Regions from separate parts of the Erwinia sp. 9145 genome, predicted to be linked through region 1. Evidence: predicted binding sites of a transcription regulator. Region 1 holds the regulator's gene; each other region holds the start of a gene.
The links. Region 1 encodes PhoB, which activates phosphate uptake and scavenging genes when phosphate is short. Its sites were predicted from a motif close to CTGTCATAAAACTGNCNNAT; they were not measured.
Positions count from the first base shown of each region.

Region 2: phoA (alkaline phosphatase) is a predicted target of PhoB. The motif match lies at 2,105-2,124, and genes of this name have one in related genera.
Region 3: serA (phosphoglycerate dehydrogenase) is a predicted target of PhoB. The motif match lies at 2,399-2,418, and genes of this name have one in related genera.

Region 1 is NZ_JQNE01000001.1:787,584-791,793, forward strand. It holds gene FA91_RS03865 (AAA family ATPase) at 1-442, opposite strand, end outside; gene sbcD (exonuclease subunit SbcD) at 439-1,662, opposite strand; gene phoB (phosphate response regulator transcription factor PhoB) at 1,857-2,546, shown strand; gene phoR (phosphate regulon sensor histidine kinase PhoR) at 2,566-3,879, shown strand; gene FA91_RS03885 (phosphate ABC transporter substrate-binding protein PstS family protein) at 3,897-4,210, shown strand, end outside.
Region 2 is NZ_JQNE01000001.1:2,195,947-2,200,156, reverse strand. It holds gene phoH (phosphate starvation-inducible protein PhoH) at 243-1,031, shown strand; tRNA gene FA91_RS10685 (tRNA-Ser) at 1,852-1,939, opposite strand; gene phoA (alkaline phosphatase) at 2,186-3,595, shown strand; tRNA gene FA91_RS10675 (tRNA-Ser) at 4,014-4,101, opposite strand.
Region 3 is NZ_JQNE01000001.1:3,088,559-3,092,768, forward strand. It holds gene FA91_RS14630 (SDR family oxidoreductase) at 1-111, shown strand, start outside; gene FA91_RS14635 (5-formyltetrahydrofolate cyclo-ligase) at 259-861, shown strand; gene serA (phosphoglycerate dehydrogenase) at 921-2,156, opposite strand; gene rpiA (ribose-5-phosphate isomerase RpiA) at 2,465-3,124, opposite strand; gene FA91_RS14650 (LysR family transcriptional regulator ArgP) at 3,330-4,210, shown strand, end outside.

The sequences.
Region 1 (4,210 bases):
TAAACCGTTCGAAATCCAGTCCGGTCAGGGCGGTGAGCATCTCCAGCTTGTCTTTCACCTTATCGGCAACGATATGATTGTCGCTGCATCGCGCCAGCTCCACGCGCGGCGCCTGAAGATTGCCTTCCGCCGCGCCGCGCGCCCGGTTCTGGCTCCAGAAGGCGCGCCATGCTTCGCCCTTGACCTCAAATTCAACCTCCGCCAGGCACTCTGCTGTGTCGCGGGTCATCAAATCGTTTTGCGACTGCGACAGTTTGCCCAGCCGCGAGGTTTCGTGGTAAAGCGCCAGGCAGATGGCATCCAGCAGGGTGGTTTTTCCGGCGCCGGTCGGCCCGGTGATAGCAAAAAGGCCATTGCTGGCGAACGGTTCTTTCGTGAAATCAATCTTCCACTCGCCCTTCAGCGAGTTGAGGTTTTTAAAACGCAGCGTCAGGATTTTCATTGCGCGACCTCGTCATCGAGTGCCGCCAGCGTCTGATTAAACAGCAGCGTGGCGCGCGCCAGCCGCTCCGGCGTTTCGTTTTCTTCCATCGCCAGCCGACGCGCAAACACCTCCTGTACGCTGAGTTCGCTCAGCGTCTCATTGCTTTGCCGGGCAATGGTCTGTTCGCGCTGCTCACGGCTGCGGCGCAGCAGCACTACCTCCACCGGCAGCGTGTCGGTGAGTGCCTCAATACGGCGCTGAATATCATTCAGCCATGCCTGGCTGACGATTTCGATATCGAGCCACGTTGGTTTGCCGTCTGTGCGCGGCGCGATGGCGGCGAGCTGGCGTTCTATCTCCGCCAGCGAGCCTTTAATCATCTGCATGGGCTGAAACAGCGGGATAGCAAGCGGTTGCACCTGACTGAGTTTCCCCTCCTGAAAATCCACCAGAAAAACGCTCTTTTCTTTGCCCAGTTCATCAAAACTGAGCGGGATCGGCGAGCCGCTGTAGCGAATATGTTCGCTGTTGGCAACGCGCTGCGCGCGATGGATATGGCCCAGCGCGATATAGTCGGCGGGGGGAAACGCGTTCGCAGGAAACGCATCCAGCGTGCCGATATAGATATCGCGCACCGCATCACTTTTCGTCACGCCAACGGTGGTCAGATGGCCGGTGGCGATAATCGGCAACGGCAGGCCAAGCGACTCGCGCTGAAGCAGTGCCGCCTGCCAGCAACGCTGATAGTGGTCAGCAATCGCCTCCAGCAGGGTTTGCTGTTTTTCCCGGCCGGACTGGCCTGCGCGGCTCAGCAGGATATCGCGCGGCCGAAGAAAAGGAACGGCGCAGAGCAGCGCGCCCGGCTGGCCATCACGCGTGTTGAGCAACAGCACCTGTTCGGCCGGATCGTTCATGGCGGCGGCGATCACGCGGGTATTCAGGCAGGCCAACAGCGCGCGTGACTCATTCAGCGTGGCGACCGAGTCATGATTGCCGCCCAGCACCACTAACTGGCAGCCGGTTTGCTGGAGATCAACGACGAAGCGATTATAGAGTTCGCGCGCGTAGCTGGGCGGCGAACCGGTATCAAAAATATCGCCGGCCACAATAATGACGTCGACCTGATGATCAACTGCCTGCGTCAGTAACCAGTTAAGAAACGCCTGGTGTTCAGCCGCGCGGCTTTTGGTATAGAAATGCTGGCCCAGGTGCCAGTCGGCGGTATGAATAAGTCGCATGAAGCCTCTGTGGCAGCGAAGCGGATGCGACGATTATAAACAGCGACGCTAAAAAACCTACCCCGCATGTTGGAAAGCGCTTCGCAAAACAGTCATAAAAGCCGCAGTGTACCCGTGCTTTTTTCATAAAACTGTCATAAAACTGACGCATAATGGCGCCGCAAATCCCAGAAGCATCCGTTGCAGGAGCAATAATGGCTAAGCGTATTTTGGTGGTGGAAGATGAAGCCCCTATCCGTGAGATGCTGTGTTTCGTACTTGAGCAAAATGACTATCAGCCGATTGAAGCGGAAGATTATGACAGCGCCATCAACTTGCTGATTGAACCCTGGCCCGATTTGATCCTTCTGGACTGGATGTTGCCCGGCGGAACCGGCCTTCAGTTTATTAAGCACTTAAAGCGTGAGGCGATGACGCGCGATATTCCTGTCATGATGCTGACCGCGCGCGGCGAAGAGGAAGACCGCGTGCGTGGTCTGGAAGTGGGCGCGGACGACTACATTACGAAACCCTTTTCACCCAAGGAGCTGGTGGCGCGCATCAAAGCGGTGATGCGGCGTATTTCGCCGATGGCGTTGGAAGAGGTGATTGAAATCCAGGGGCTGAGTCTCGATCCCTCGTCGCATCGCGTGATGTCGAACACCCAGCCGCTGGATATGGGGCCGACTGAGTACAAGCTGCTGCACTTCTTTATGACCCATCCGGAGCGGGTATACAGCCGTGAACAGTTGCTTAATCATGTCTGGGGCACTAACGTGTATGTCGAAGATCGTACCGTTGACGTGCATATTCGCCGCTTACGTAAAGCGCTTGAGCACACCGGTCACGACCGCATGGTGCAGACGGTGCGCGGAACAGGCTACCGCTTCTCTGCACGCTACTGATCGCTCGGGAGCCTGAACCGTGTTGGAACGCCTCTCCTGGAAGAGATTGCTGCTGGAGCTGGTACTGGTTTGCCTGCCCGCGCTGATTATCGGGCTGCTGGCGGGCGGACTACCCTGGCTGCTGTTGCTCTCCTTGCTGGCCCTGCTGGGCTGGCACTTCATCAATTTGCTGCGCCTTTCTTACTGGCTGTGGGTCGATCGCAGCATGACGCCGCCCGCCGGTCGCGGTAGCTGGGAGCCGCTTTTTTATGGGCTTTACCAGATGCAGGCGCGCAACCGGCGTCGGCGCCGCGAACTGGGCAATCTGATTAAACGCTTTCGCAGCGGCGCGGAATCGCTGCCCGATGCGGTGGTACTGACCACCGAAGAGGGGATGATTTTCTGGTGTAATGGTCTGGCTCAGCAGATGCTTGGCCTGCGCTGGCCGGAGGATAATGGTCAGAACATCCTCAACCTGCTGCGTTATCCTGAGTTTACCCGCTATCTGCGCCAGCGCGATTTCTCGCGTCCCCTGACGCTGGTGCTGAACAACCAGCGCCATCTTGAGTTTCGCCTGATGCCTTATACGGAAGGGCAGTGGCTGCTGGTAGCGCGTGATGTTACCCAGAGACATCAGTTAGAGGGCGCGCGGCGAAACTTTTTCGCCAACGTCAGCCACGAACTGCGCACGCCGCTGACGGTGTTGCAGGGCTACCTTGAGGTTATGAGCGACTCGGTTCTTGAAGGGCCGCTGCGCGAGAAGGCCCTGCACACCATGCAGGAGCAAACGCGGCGTATGGATGCGCTGGTCAGCCAACTGCTGACGCTGTCGCGCATTGAGGCCGCGCCCGCACTGGATCTGCGTGAAAAAGTCGATGTGCCGCTGATGCTGCGCCTGCTGCAACGCGAAGCGGAAACGCTCAGCCACGGACGCCACGAGATTCGTTTTAATACCGATCCGCATCTTAAAGTCTACGGCAACGATGAGCAGCTGCGCAGCGCCATATCGAACCTGGTGTATAACGCGGTAAACCATACGCCGGACGGCACGCGCATCGATATCAGCTGGCTGAAAACGCCGCTTGGCGCGCAGTTTAAAGTAAAAGACAACGGGCCCGGGATCCCGGCAGAGCATATCCCCCGCCTGACCGAGCGTTTCTACCGCGTGGATAAAGCGCGCTCGCGCCAGACCGGCGGCAGCGGGCTGGGGTTGGCGATTGTTAAACACGCGCTGGGACACCATAATGCACGGCTGGATATTACCAGCCAGCCGGACATTGAAACCTGTTTCAGCTTCCTGCTGCCGCCGGGGTTGATTGTCAGTGGTGAATCGCCACAAAATGCCTCTCGCTGAGGCAATCGGAAAAGATGATGAAAACGCTGTTTCTAGCCGTCGCGCTGCTGTTCAGCACCCTTGCACAGGCTGGCACGCTGGTCGGTAACCTGAGCGGCGTCGGCTCGGATACGCTGGGCAACCTGATGGCGCTGTGGGGCGAAAATTTTAACCGGCAATATCCCGGCGTGAACGTGCAAATTCAGGCTGCGGGTTCTTCGACCGCACCAACCGCGCTGGCTGCGGGCGCCGCACAGCTGGGAGCGATGAGCCGCCCGATGCAGGCTGTAGAGCGTGAACTTTTTGAGGCCCGCTACGGCTATCCGCCGCTGGCGATCCCCGTCGCGCTGGA
Region 2 (4,210 bases), 1.4 Mb from region 1:
GTCACGGATCGCAGCATCGTCGTCATCATATCGCTTTTCTTCGCGAGGGCTACTCCGCCCCAACGCTATTTTCTTCTCTCCTCTTTTCTCATCTCATTACTCAAATCAGACGCCTGGCTGATTCCGCCGTGCGTCTTTTTACGGCCCCTAAAGGCTTAAAAGGAAGCCAAAAACCACTAAAGCGTTCACGTAATCGCATGCTGTTCAGATGCGGGAAATGAAACCAACTGTAAGGTGCCACTATGGGAAGACAGAAAGCAGTGATCAAAGCGCGTCGTGAAGCAAAACGCGTTCTTCGCAGCGATTCACGCAGCCATCGTCAGCGTGAAGAAGAATCGGTCACTTCGCTGGTGCATATGGGGGGACTGGACTCAATCGGCATGGCGCGCGATACGCGTGACCACGCGCCAATTGAAGCCAGAAACGCCGCTCAGGCGCACTATCTAACTGCCATAGAGAGTAAAAAGCTGATCTTCGCTACCGGCGAAGCAGGCTGCGGTAAAACCTGGATTAGCGCCGCAAAAGCAGCTGAGGCCCTGATACATAAGGATGTGGACAGGATTATCGTTACGCGCCCGGTGTTGCAGGCCGATGAAGATTTGGGATTCCTGCCCGGCGACATCTCTGAGAAGTTCGCTCCCTATTTCCGACCGGTTTACGACGTTCTGGTTAAACGTCTTGGTTCTTCCTTTATGCAGTACTGCCTTCGCCCGGAAATCGGCAAGGTGGAGATCGCGCCTTTTGCCTATATGCGCGGGCGTACATTTGAAAACGCGGTGGTCATCCTCGACGAGGCACAAAACGTCACTGCCGCACAGATGAAAATGTTTCTGACCCGTTTGGGAGAAAACGTCACCGTTATTGTCAACGGCGATATTACCCAATGTGACCTGCCCGCGCATGTTCAGTCGGGCCTCAGTGACGCGCTGTCGCGCTTTGCCGAGGACGAGATGATTGGCGTGGTTCGTTTTGAGAAAGAGGACTGCGTGCGCTCTGAGCTTTGTCAGCGCACGCTCGCCGCTTACGGCTGATCATCATTATCTGAAACAGGCCCGGGCACTGGCTCGGGCTTTTTTTTCGCGTTCTCTGCCTGGCGGCGGGGGCGCGAACGATGGCGGTGGTAAGCCGGAAGATGTTTTCATCCGTCTTTCGCCATAAGCAGATGCTCAGCCGCAAGGCAACACGACCGTTCCGCACGTCGGCAAACCTGATATTCCCGGCGGGGGTTCTCATCACCCCTCTCATTGGGGGATATGCAACAAAAAAGCCTGAACGTTAATTCAGGCTTTCTCATTTAAATATGGCGGTGAGAGGGGGATTGATTCGCTTCGCTCACTAAAGGCAGCCCGTGCGCTGCGCTTACGGTCTGTCCATCCGGCTGTCGCCGGTTGTCGAACCCCGGCGGGGGTTCTCATCACCCCTCTCATGGGGGAGTATGCAATAAAAAAAGCCTGAACGTTAATTCAGGCTTTCTCATTTGAATATGGCGGTGAGAGGGGGATTGATTCGCTTCGCTCACACTAAAGGCAGCCCGCGCGCTGCGCTTACGGTCTGTCCATCCGGCTGTCGCCGGTTGTTGAACCCCGGCGGGGGCTCTCATCACCCCTCTCATGGGGGAGTATGCAATAAAAAAGCCTGAACGTTAATTCAGGCTTTCTCATTTAAATATGGCGGTGAGAGGGGGATTGATTCGCTTCGCTCACACTAAAGGCAGCCCGCGCGCTGCGCTTACGGTCTGTCCATCCGGCTGTCGCCGGTTGTCAAACCCCGACGGGGGTTCTCATCACCCCTCTCACTGGGGAGTATGCAATAAAAAAGCCTGAACGTTAATTCAGGCTTTCTCTGTAAATATGGCGGTGAGAGGGGGATTCGAACCCCCGATACGTTGCCGTATACACACTTTCCAGGCGTGCTCCTTCAGCCACTCGGACACCTCACCGTATTTTTTCCTCGCCGTCCACAGGACGACGGGGCGCTACTATAGGGAGTCGCCTGTAAAGGGTCAAGCAGTATTTTTTCCTTTTGTTATACCCGGTTAAGGCGTGAGCAAATTGGATAATGATGCCCAGGCGACAAAATGCGCTGTCACATCCGCGACATGTTGCTGACAAAAATTCGTCACAGTTGTGAAGCAGACTGGCTTCCTGAAATCATTAGCAAAACTTTCTCACGGAGCGCCGACGTAATGAAACATACAACGCTGTTCAGCCTTTCACTGATCGCCCTCATCCTTTCTGGTAGTGCGGTTGCCGATAACGTGAACGGCAGCCGCGCGGCTCAGGGCGACCTCACGCAACCCGGCGGTGCGCGTCGCTTATCACAGGATCAAACCGAGGCGCTGAAAGCTTCGCTGACCAATAGCACGGCGAAAAACGTCATTCTGCTGATTGGCGACGGTATGGGCGATTCTGAAATTACCGCTGCGCGCAACTACGCGGAAGGAGCGGGCGGTTTCTTTAAAGGTATTGATGCGCTGCCGCTGACCGGTCAATACACGCACTATGCGCTGGATAAAAAAACGCATAAGCCGGATTACGTGACTGACTCCGCTGCCTCGGCAACCGCCTGGAGCACCGGTGTTAAATCCTATAACGGTGCCATTGGCGTTGATGTGAACGGTAAAGATCATCAGACGATCCTTGAGATGGCGAAAGCGGCGGGTAAAGCGACCGGTAACGTTTCTACCGCCGAACTGGAAGATGCCACGCCCGCCGCGCAGATCGCCCATGTGACGTCGCGGAAATGCTACGGCCCGGAAAAAACCAGTGAAGTCTGTGCAACAAATGCCCTGGAGAAAAACGGCAAAGGATCGATCGCTGAACAGCTTCTGAATGCTCGCGCCGATGTAACTTTAGGCGGCGGCGGTAAAACCTTCAGCGAAAAAGCGAAAGCGGGCGAATGGCAGGGCAAGACCCTGGAGGAGCAGGCCAAAGCGCGCGGCTATCAACTTATCAGCGATCTTGACGGTCTGAATGGGATCACCGACGCCAACCAGGACAAACCGGTGCTCGGCCTCTTTGCGGATGGCAACATGCCGGTGCGCTGGAAAGGGCCAAAGGCGAGCTATCACGGTAATCTTGAGGGCAAACCCGTAAGCTGTGAAGTTAACGCTGAACGACCGGCGTCCACGCCGACTCTGGCGCAGATGACCGATAAAGCAATTCAGCTTCTGAGCAAAAATGCCAACGGCTTTTTCCTTCAGGTAGAAGGCGCGTCCATTGATAAGCAGGATCATGCCGCTAATCCCTGCGGGCAGATTGGTGAAACCGTTGACCTGGACGAGGCCGTGCAAAAAGCGCTGGAGTTCGCCCGGAGAGAGGGCAACACCCTGGTAATTGTTACCGCCGATCATGCGCACTCCAGCCAAATCGTGGCCAACGACAGCAAAGCGCCAGGCCTGACGCAGACGCTCAATACCAAAGAGGGCGGCCTGATGACCATCAGCTACGGCAATTCTGAAGAGGATTCTCAGGGGCATACCGGCACCCAGCTACGTATCGCTGCCTATGGCCCACACGCAGCGAATGTGGTTGGGCTGACCGACCAAACCGACCTGTTCTATACCATGCGCGCGGCAATGGACATTAATCAGTAGAAGGTTAGCAATAAAAAAGCCTGAACGTTAATTCAGGCTTTCTCTGTAAATATGGCGGTGAGAGGGGGATTGATTCGCTTCGCTCACACTAAAGGCAGCCCGCGCGCTGCGCTTGCAGTCTGTCCATCCGGCTGTCGCCGGTTGTCGAACCCCGGCGGGAGTTCTCATCACCCCTCTCATGGGGGGATATGCAACAAAAAAGCCTGAATGTTAATTCAGGCTTTCTCTGTAAATATGGCGGTGAGAGGGGGATTGATTCGCTTCGCTCACACTAAAGGCAGCCCGCGCGCTGCGCTTGCGGTCTGTCCATCCGGCTGTCGCCGGCTGTCAAACCCCGGCGGGGGTTCTCATCACCCCTCTCATGGGGGGATATGCAACAAAAAAGCCTGAACGTTAATTCAGGCTTTCTCATTAAATATGGCGGTGAGAGGGGGATTCGAACCCCCGATACGTTGCCGTATACACACTTTCCAGGCGTGCTCCTTCAGCCACTCGGACACCTCACCGTGTGACATCACTACTATGACGTCGGCCGCTAATGTAGGTAAAAGGCGCCCTGCGGTCAATACTCTTTCTCGCTTTGTTCTCGGACTTAGTCAGTTTTTCAGCAAAGTG
Region 3 (4,210 bases), 2.3 Mb from region 1:
GTCATGGATCTTCGTGCTTCAAGTACCTGGACACGTCAACAGCTTGGCTGGCAGCCCACCGGCCCACGGCTGCTGGACGATCTTCGGGCAATGGATTACCACTCCTCATAACAATATAAATGCTCATCAGGATGCGGTCGTTCTGTACCGGCGCCCGCATCCTGCTGATGAGCGCGTCTTTCAATACCCGGGATTTCACCCGCACCGCGCAATATGGCAGAATCATACGCATCCATTCTCACAAATCAGTGGTGAGCCGTGAATCTGACCCTGTACGACCGACAGGATATCCGCACGCATATTCGCCATTTGCGGCGGGCGCTGACGCCTGAACAGCAACGAATTGCTGCTGAGCGCGCAGCCGGGCGCGCGCTCAGCTTTTCGCCTGTCGGGCAGGCCAGCAGCATTGCGCTGTTTTTGTCTTTTGATGGCGAGCTGAATACGCGACCGCTTATCGAACGGCTCTGGCAGCAAAACAAACGGGTTTATTTACCGGTGCTCCATCCCTTCTCTGCCGGACAGCTGCTGTTTATCCGCTACGAAGCCGACACGCCGCTGTTGCCGAATCGCCTGCGCATTCCTGAACCGAAACTGGATATTCGCCGGATGGCGACGCTTGAGGAGCTGGACGTGATAATGGTGCCGCTGGTCGCGTTTGATGAACAGGGGCAGCGCCTTGGCATGGGCGGTGGTTTTTACGATCGCACGCTGCAAAACTGGCGCCAGCACAACGTGCTACCGGTTGGGCTGGCGCACGACTGCCAGCAGGTAGCGGCGCTGCCTACAGCGGAGTGGGACGTGCCTCTTCCAGCGCTGGTGACGCCATCAAAAATCTGGCAGTGGCCGGGCGAACAGCTCTGACTATTTTTGCGATAAAAAAAGAGCCGCACTGCGGCTCTTTTTTATTCAGCGCGGCGCAATCAGTAAAGCAGGCGGGCGCGAATAGTGCCGGGAATCAACTTCATCAGCTGAAGAGCCGTATTGGCAACCTCATGCGGCGCATCGATATCAATGACAACATAACCCATCTGCGGCGTGGTTTGCAGGTACTGCGCGGCGATGTTGATGCCCTGCTCAGCAAAGATCTTGTTGATAGCGGTCAGCACGCCGGGACGGTTCTCATGGATGTGCAGCAGGCGGCTCTGGTCGCCATGCATCGGCAGGGAAACTTCCGGGAAATTAACGGCGGAGAGCGTCGAGCCGTTGTCGGAGTATTTCGCCAGCTTGCCAGCGACTTCAACACCGATATTCTCCTGTGCCTCCTGCGTCGATCCGCCAATGTGCGGCGTCAGAATAACGTTATCAAATTCGCAAAGCGGCGAATTAAACGGATCGCTGTTGGTGGCAGGCTCTTCCGGGAAAACGTCAATGGCGGCGCCGGAGAGGTGCTTGTCTGCCAGCACCTTGCACAGCGCCGGGATGTCCACAACCGTACCGCGTGAGGCGTTGATCAACATCGCGCCTGGCTTCATCAATGCCAGCTCTTCCGGGCCGATCATATTCTGCGTGGACGGCGTTTCCGGCACGTGCAGGCTCACGATATCGCTCATATTCAACAGATCGGAGAGATGACGAACCTGCGTGGCGTTGCCAAGCGGCAGCTTGTTTTCAATATCGTAAAAGAAAACGTGCATGCCCAGGCTTTCGGCCAGCACGCCAAGCTGCATACCGATATGGCCATAGCCAATAATGCCAAGCTTTTTACCGCGCGCCTCGTAGGAGCCAACGGCCAGTTTGTTCCAGACGCCGCGGTGCGCCTTTGCATTCGCTGCCGGTACGCCACGCAGCATCAGCAGAAGCTCGCCGATAACCAGTTCGGCAACGGATCGGGTATTGGAAAAAGGGGCATTAAACACCGGGATCCCACGCTTGGCTGCCGCGTTAAGATCGACCTGGTTGGTGCCGATGCAGAAGCAGCCCACCGCCACCAGTTTTTCAGCCGCCGCGAAGATCTCTTCGGTTAAATGGGTGCGCGATCGAATGCCGATAAAATGCGCGTCGCGGACGGACGCTTTCAGCGCTTCGCTATCGAGCGCACCCTTGTGGAATTCGATATTGGTATAGCCAGATGCGCGCAGGTTATCGATTGCGCTCTGATGCACGCCCTCAACCAGCAGAAACTTAATCTTGTCTTTCTCCAGTGATACTTTTGCCATTATCCGACCCTATTTAGCAGACTTCAGAAGGAACCAGTCGCTCGTTATGTATTCAGAGCATAAGCCAGTCTTCTGTCAAAATAACAAAATTTACGGCTGCGGCAATACAAACGATTGCGGTTATCACAGTGCGACCGACGAACGCTCCGGCGCAATTCAACAGATAATCATGATGCAGCAGCGGTCATCAGCGGGATCGACGTTCAGCGCAGGTTTATGTGACATAAGTCACTAAATATGGCCTGAAAAATAAATGTCATATTTTCAGATAAAGCGGCGCCGCCGCGCCGCCTTGTAAGATCGTTTTTCTATCGTTCTATCGTTTTTACGCCATCCGGGCTGCCGATCAGCGCAATGTCTGCGCCGCGCGTGGCGAAAAGCCCGACGGTCACGACGCCTGGCAGCGCGTTAATGGCTTTCTCCAGCGCGACGGCGTCCAGGATCGAGAGATTGTGCACATCCAGAATGATGTTGCCGTTATCGGTCACCACCTGTTGCCGGTACTCCGGCAGGCCGCCCAGCTTTACCAGCTCACGCGCGACGAAACTGCGTGCCATAGGGATCACCTCAACCGGCAGCGGAAATTTGCCCAGAACGTCCACCTGTTTAGACGCATCGGCAATGCAGATGAACCTGTCGGCGACGGCGGCAATGATTTTTTCCCGCGTCAGCGCCGCGCCGCCGCCTTTTATCATCTGCATGGCGCCGTTGATCTCGTCGGCGCCGTCAACGTAGATCGCCAGCGAATCCACCTCGTTTAAGTCTAAAACCGGTATGCCCAGTGATTTCAGCTTTTGCGTGGAGGCCTCAGAGCTGGAAACGGCGCCGTTGATCTGATGCCTGATCGAGCCAAGCGCGTCGATAAAGTGCGCAGCGGTCGAACCCGTGCCTACACCAACGATGGTGCCTGGCTGTACGTATTTAAGCGCGGCCCAGCCAACCGCCTTTTTCAGTTCATCCTGCGTCATAATATGTTCAAAATCCGTGCTGTCCTTTGATGCGCGCTAGTATAAAACAAACCCAAACGAAAACGCTGCTTTACTCCGCCCTTTATTAATACTCTGGAAGCCAGCCCACAAAGCGACTGTCGCATAAAGTCGTTGTTACACAGGGCAAAGTGACAAAAATATGGCATAGTGCGAATTCACCACCAGACAGAGAGTTGAACTGACCATGAAACGCCCGGATTATCGAACGCTTCAGGCGCTGGACGCCGTGATCCGCGAGAGAGGCTTTGAACGCGCCGCGCAGAAGCTGTGTATCACCCAATCCGCCGTTTCACAGCGCATTAAGCAGTTGGAAAATATGTTTGGTCAGCCGTTGCTGGTACGCACCGTGCCGCCGAGACCGACGGAACAGGGGCAAAAACTGCTGGCGTTGCTGCATCAGGTTGAACTGCTTGAAGAGGAGTGGCTGGGCGATGAAATAAGCGGCACCACGCCGCTGCTGCTGTCGCTGGCGGTAAACGCCGACAGTCTGGCCACCTGGCTGCTGCCCGCCCTGAAAAACGTCCTGACGGACTCGCCGGTGCGCCTCAACCTTCAGGTAGAAGATGAGAGTCGCACTCAGGAGCGGCTGCGTCGGGGCGAAGTGGTCGGCGCGGTCAGTATTCAACCTCAGCCGCTGCCGAGCTGCCTGGTGGATCGGCTGGGCGCGCTGGACTATCTCTTTGTCGGTTCTAAACCCTTTGCCGAACGCTATTTTCCCAACGGCGTAACCCGTTCTGCCCTGCTGAAAGCGCCTGCCGTCGCCTTCGACCACCTGGATGACATGCACCAGGCGTTTTTACAGCAGAACTTCGATCTGTCGCCGGGCAGCGTTCCCTGCCATATCGTTAATTCGTCGGAAGCCTTTGTTCAGCTTGCTCGGCAGGGCACCACCTGCTGCATGATCCCGCATTTGCAGATTGAGCGCGAACTGGCGGAAGGTGAACTGATCGACCTGACGCCGGGGCTGTTTCAGCGTCGGATGCTGTACTGGCACCGCTTTGCGCCGGAGAGTCGTCTGATGCGTAAAGTGACTGATGCGCTGATTGCGCACGGTCATCGCGTTTT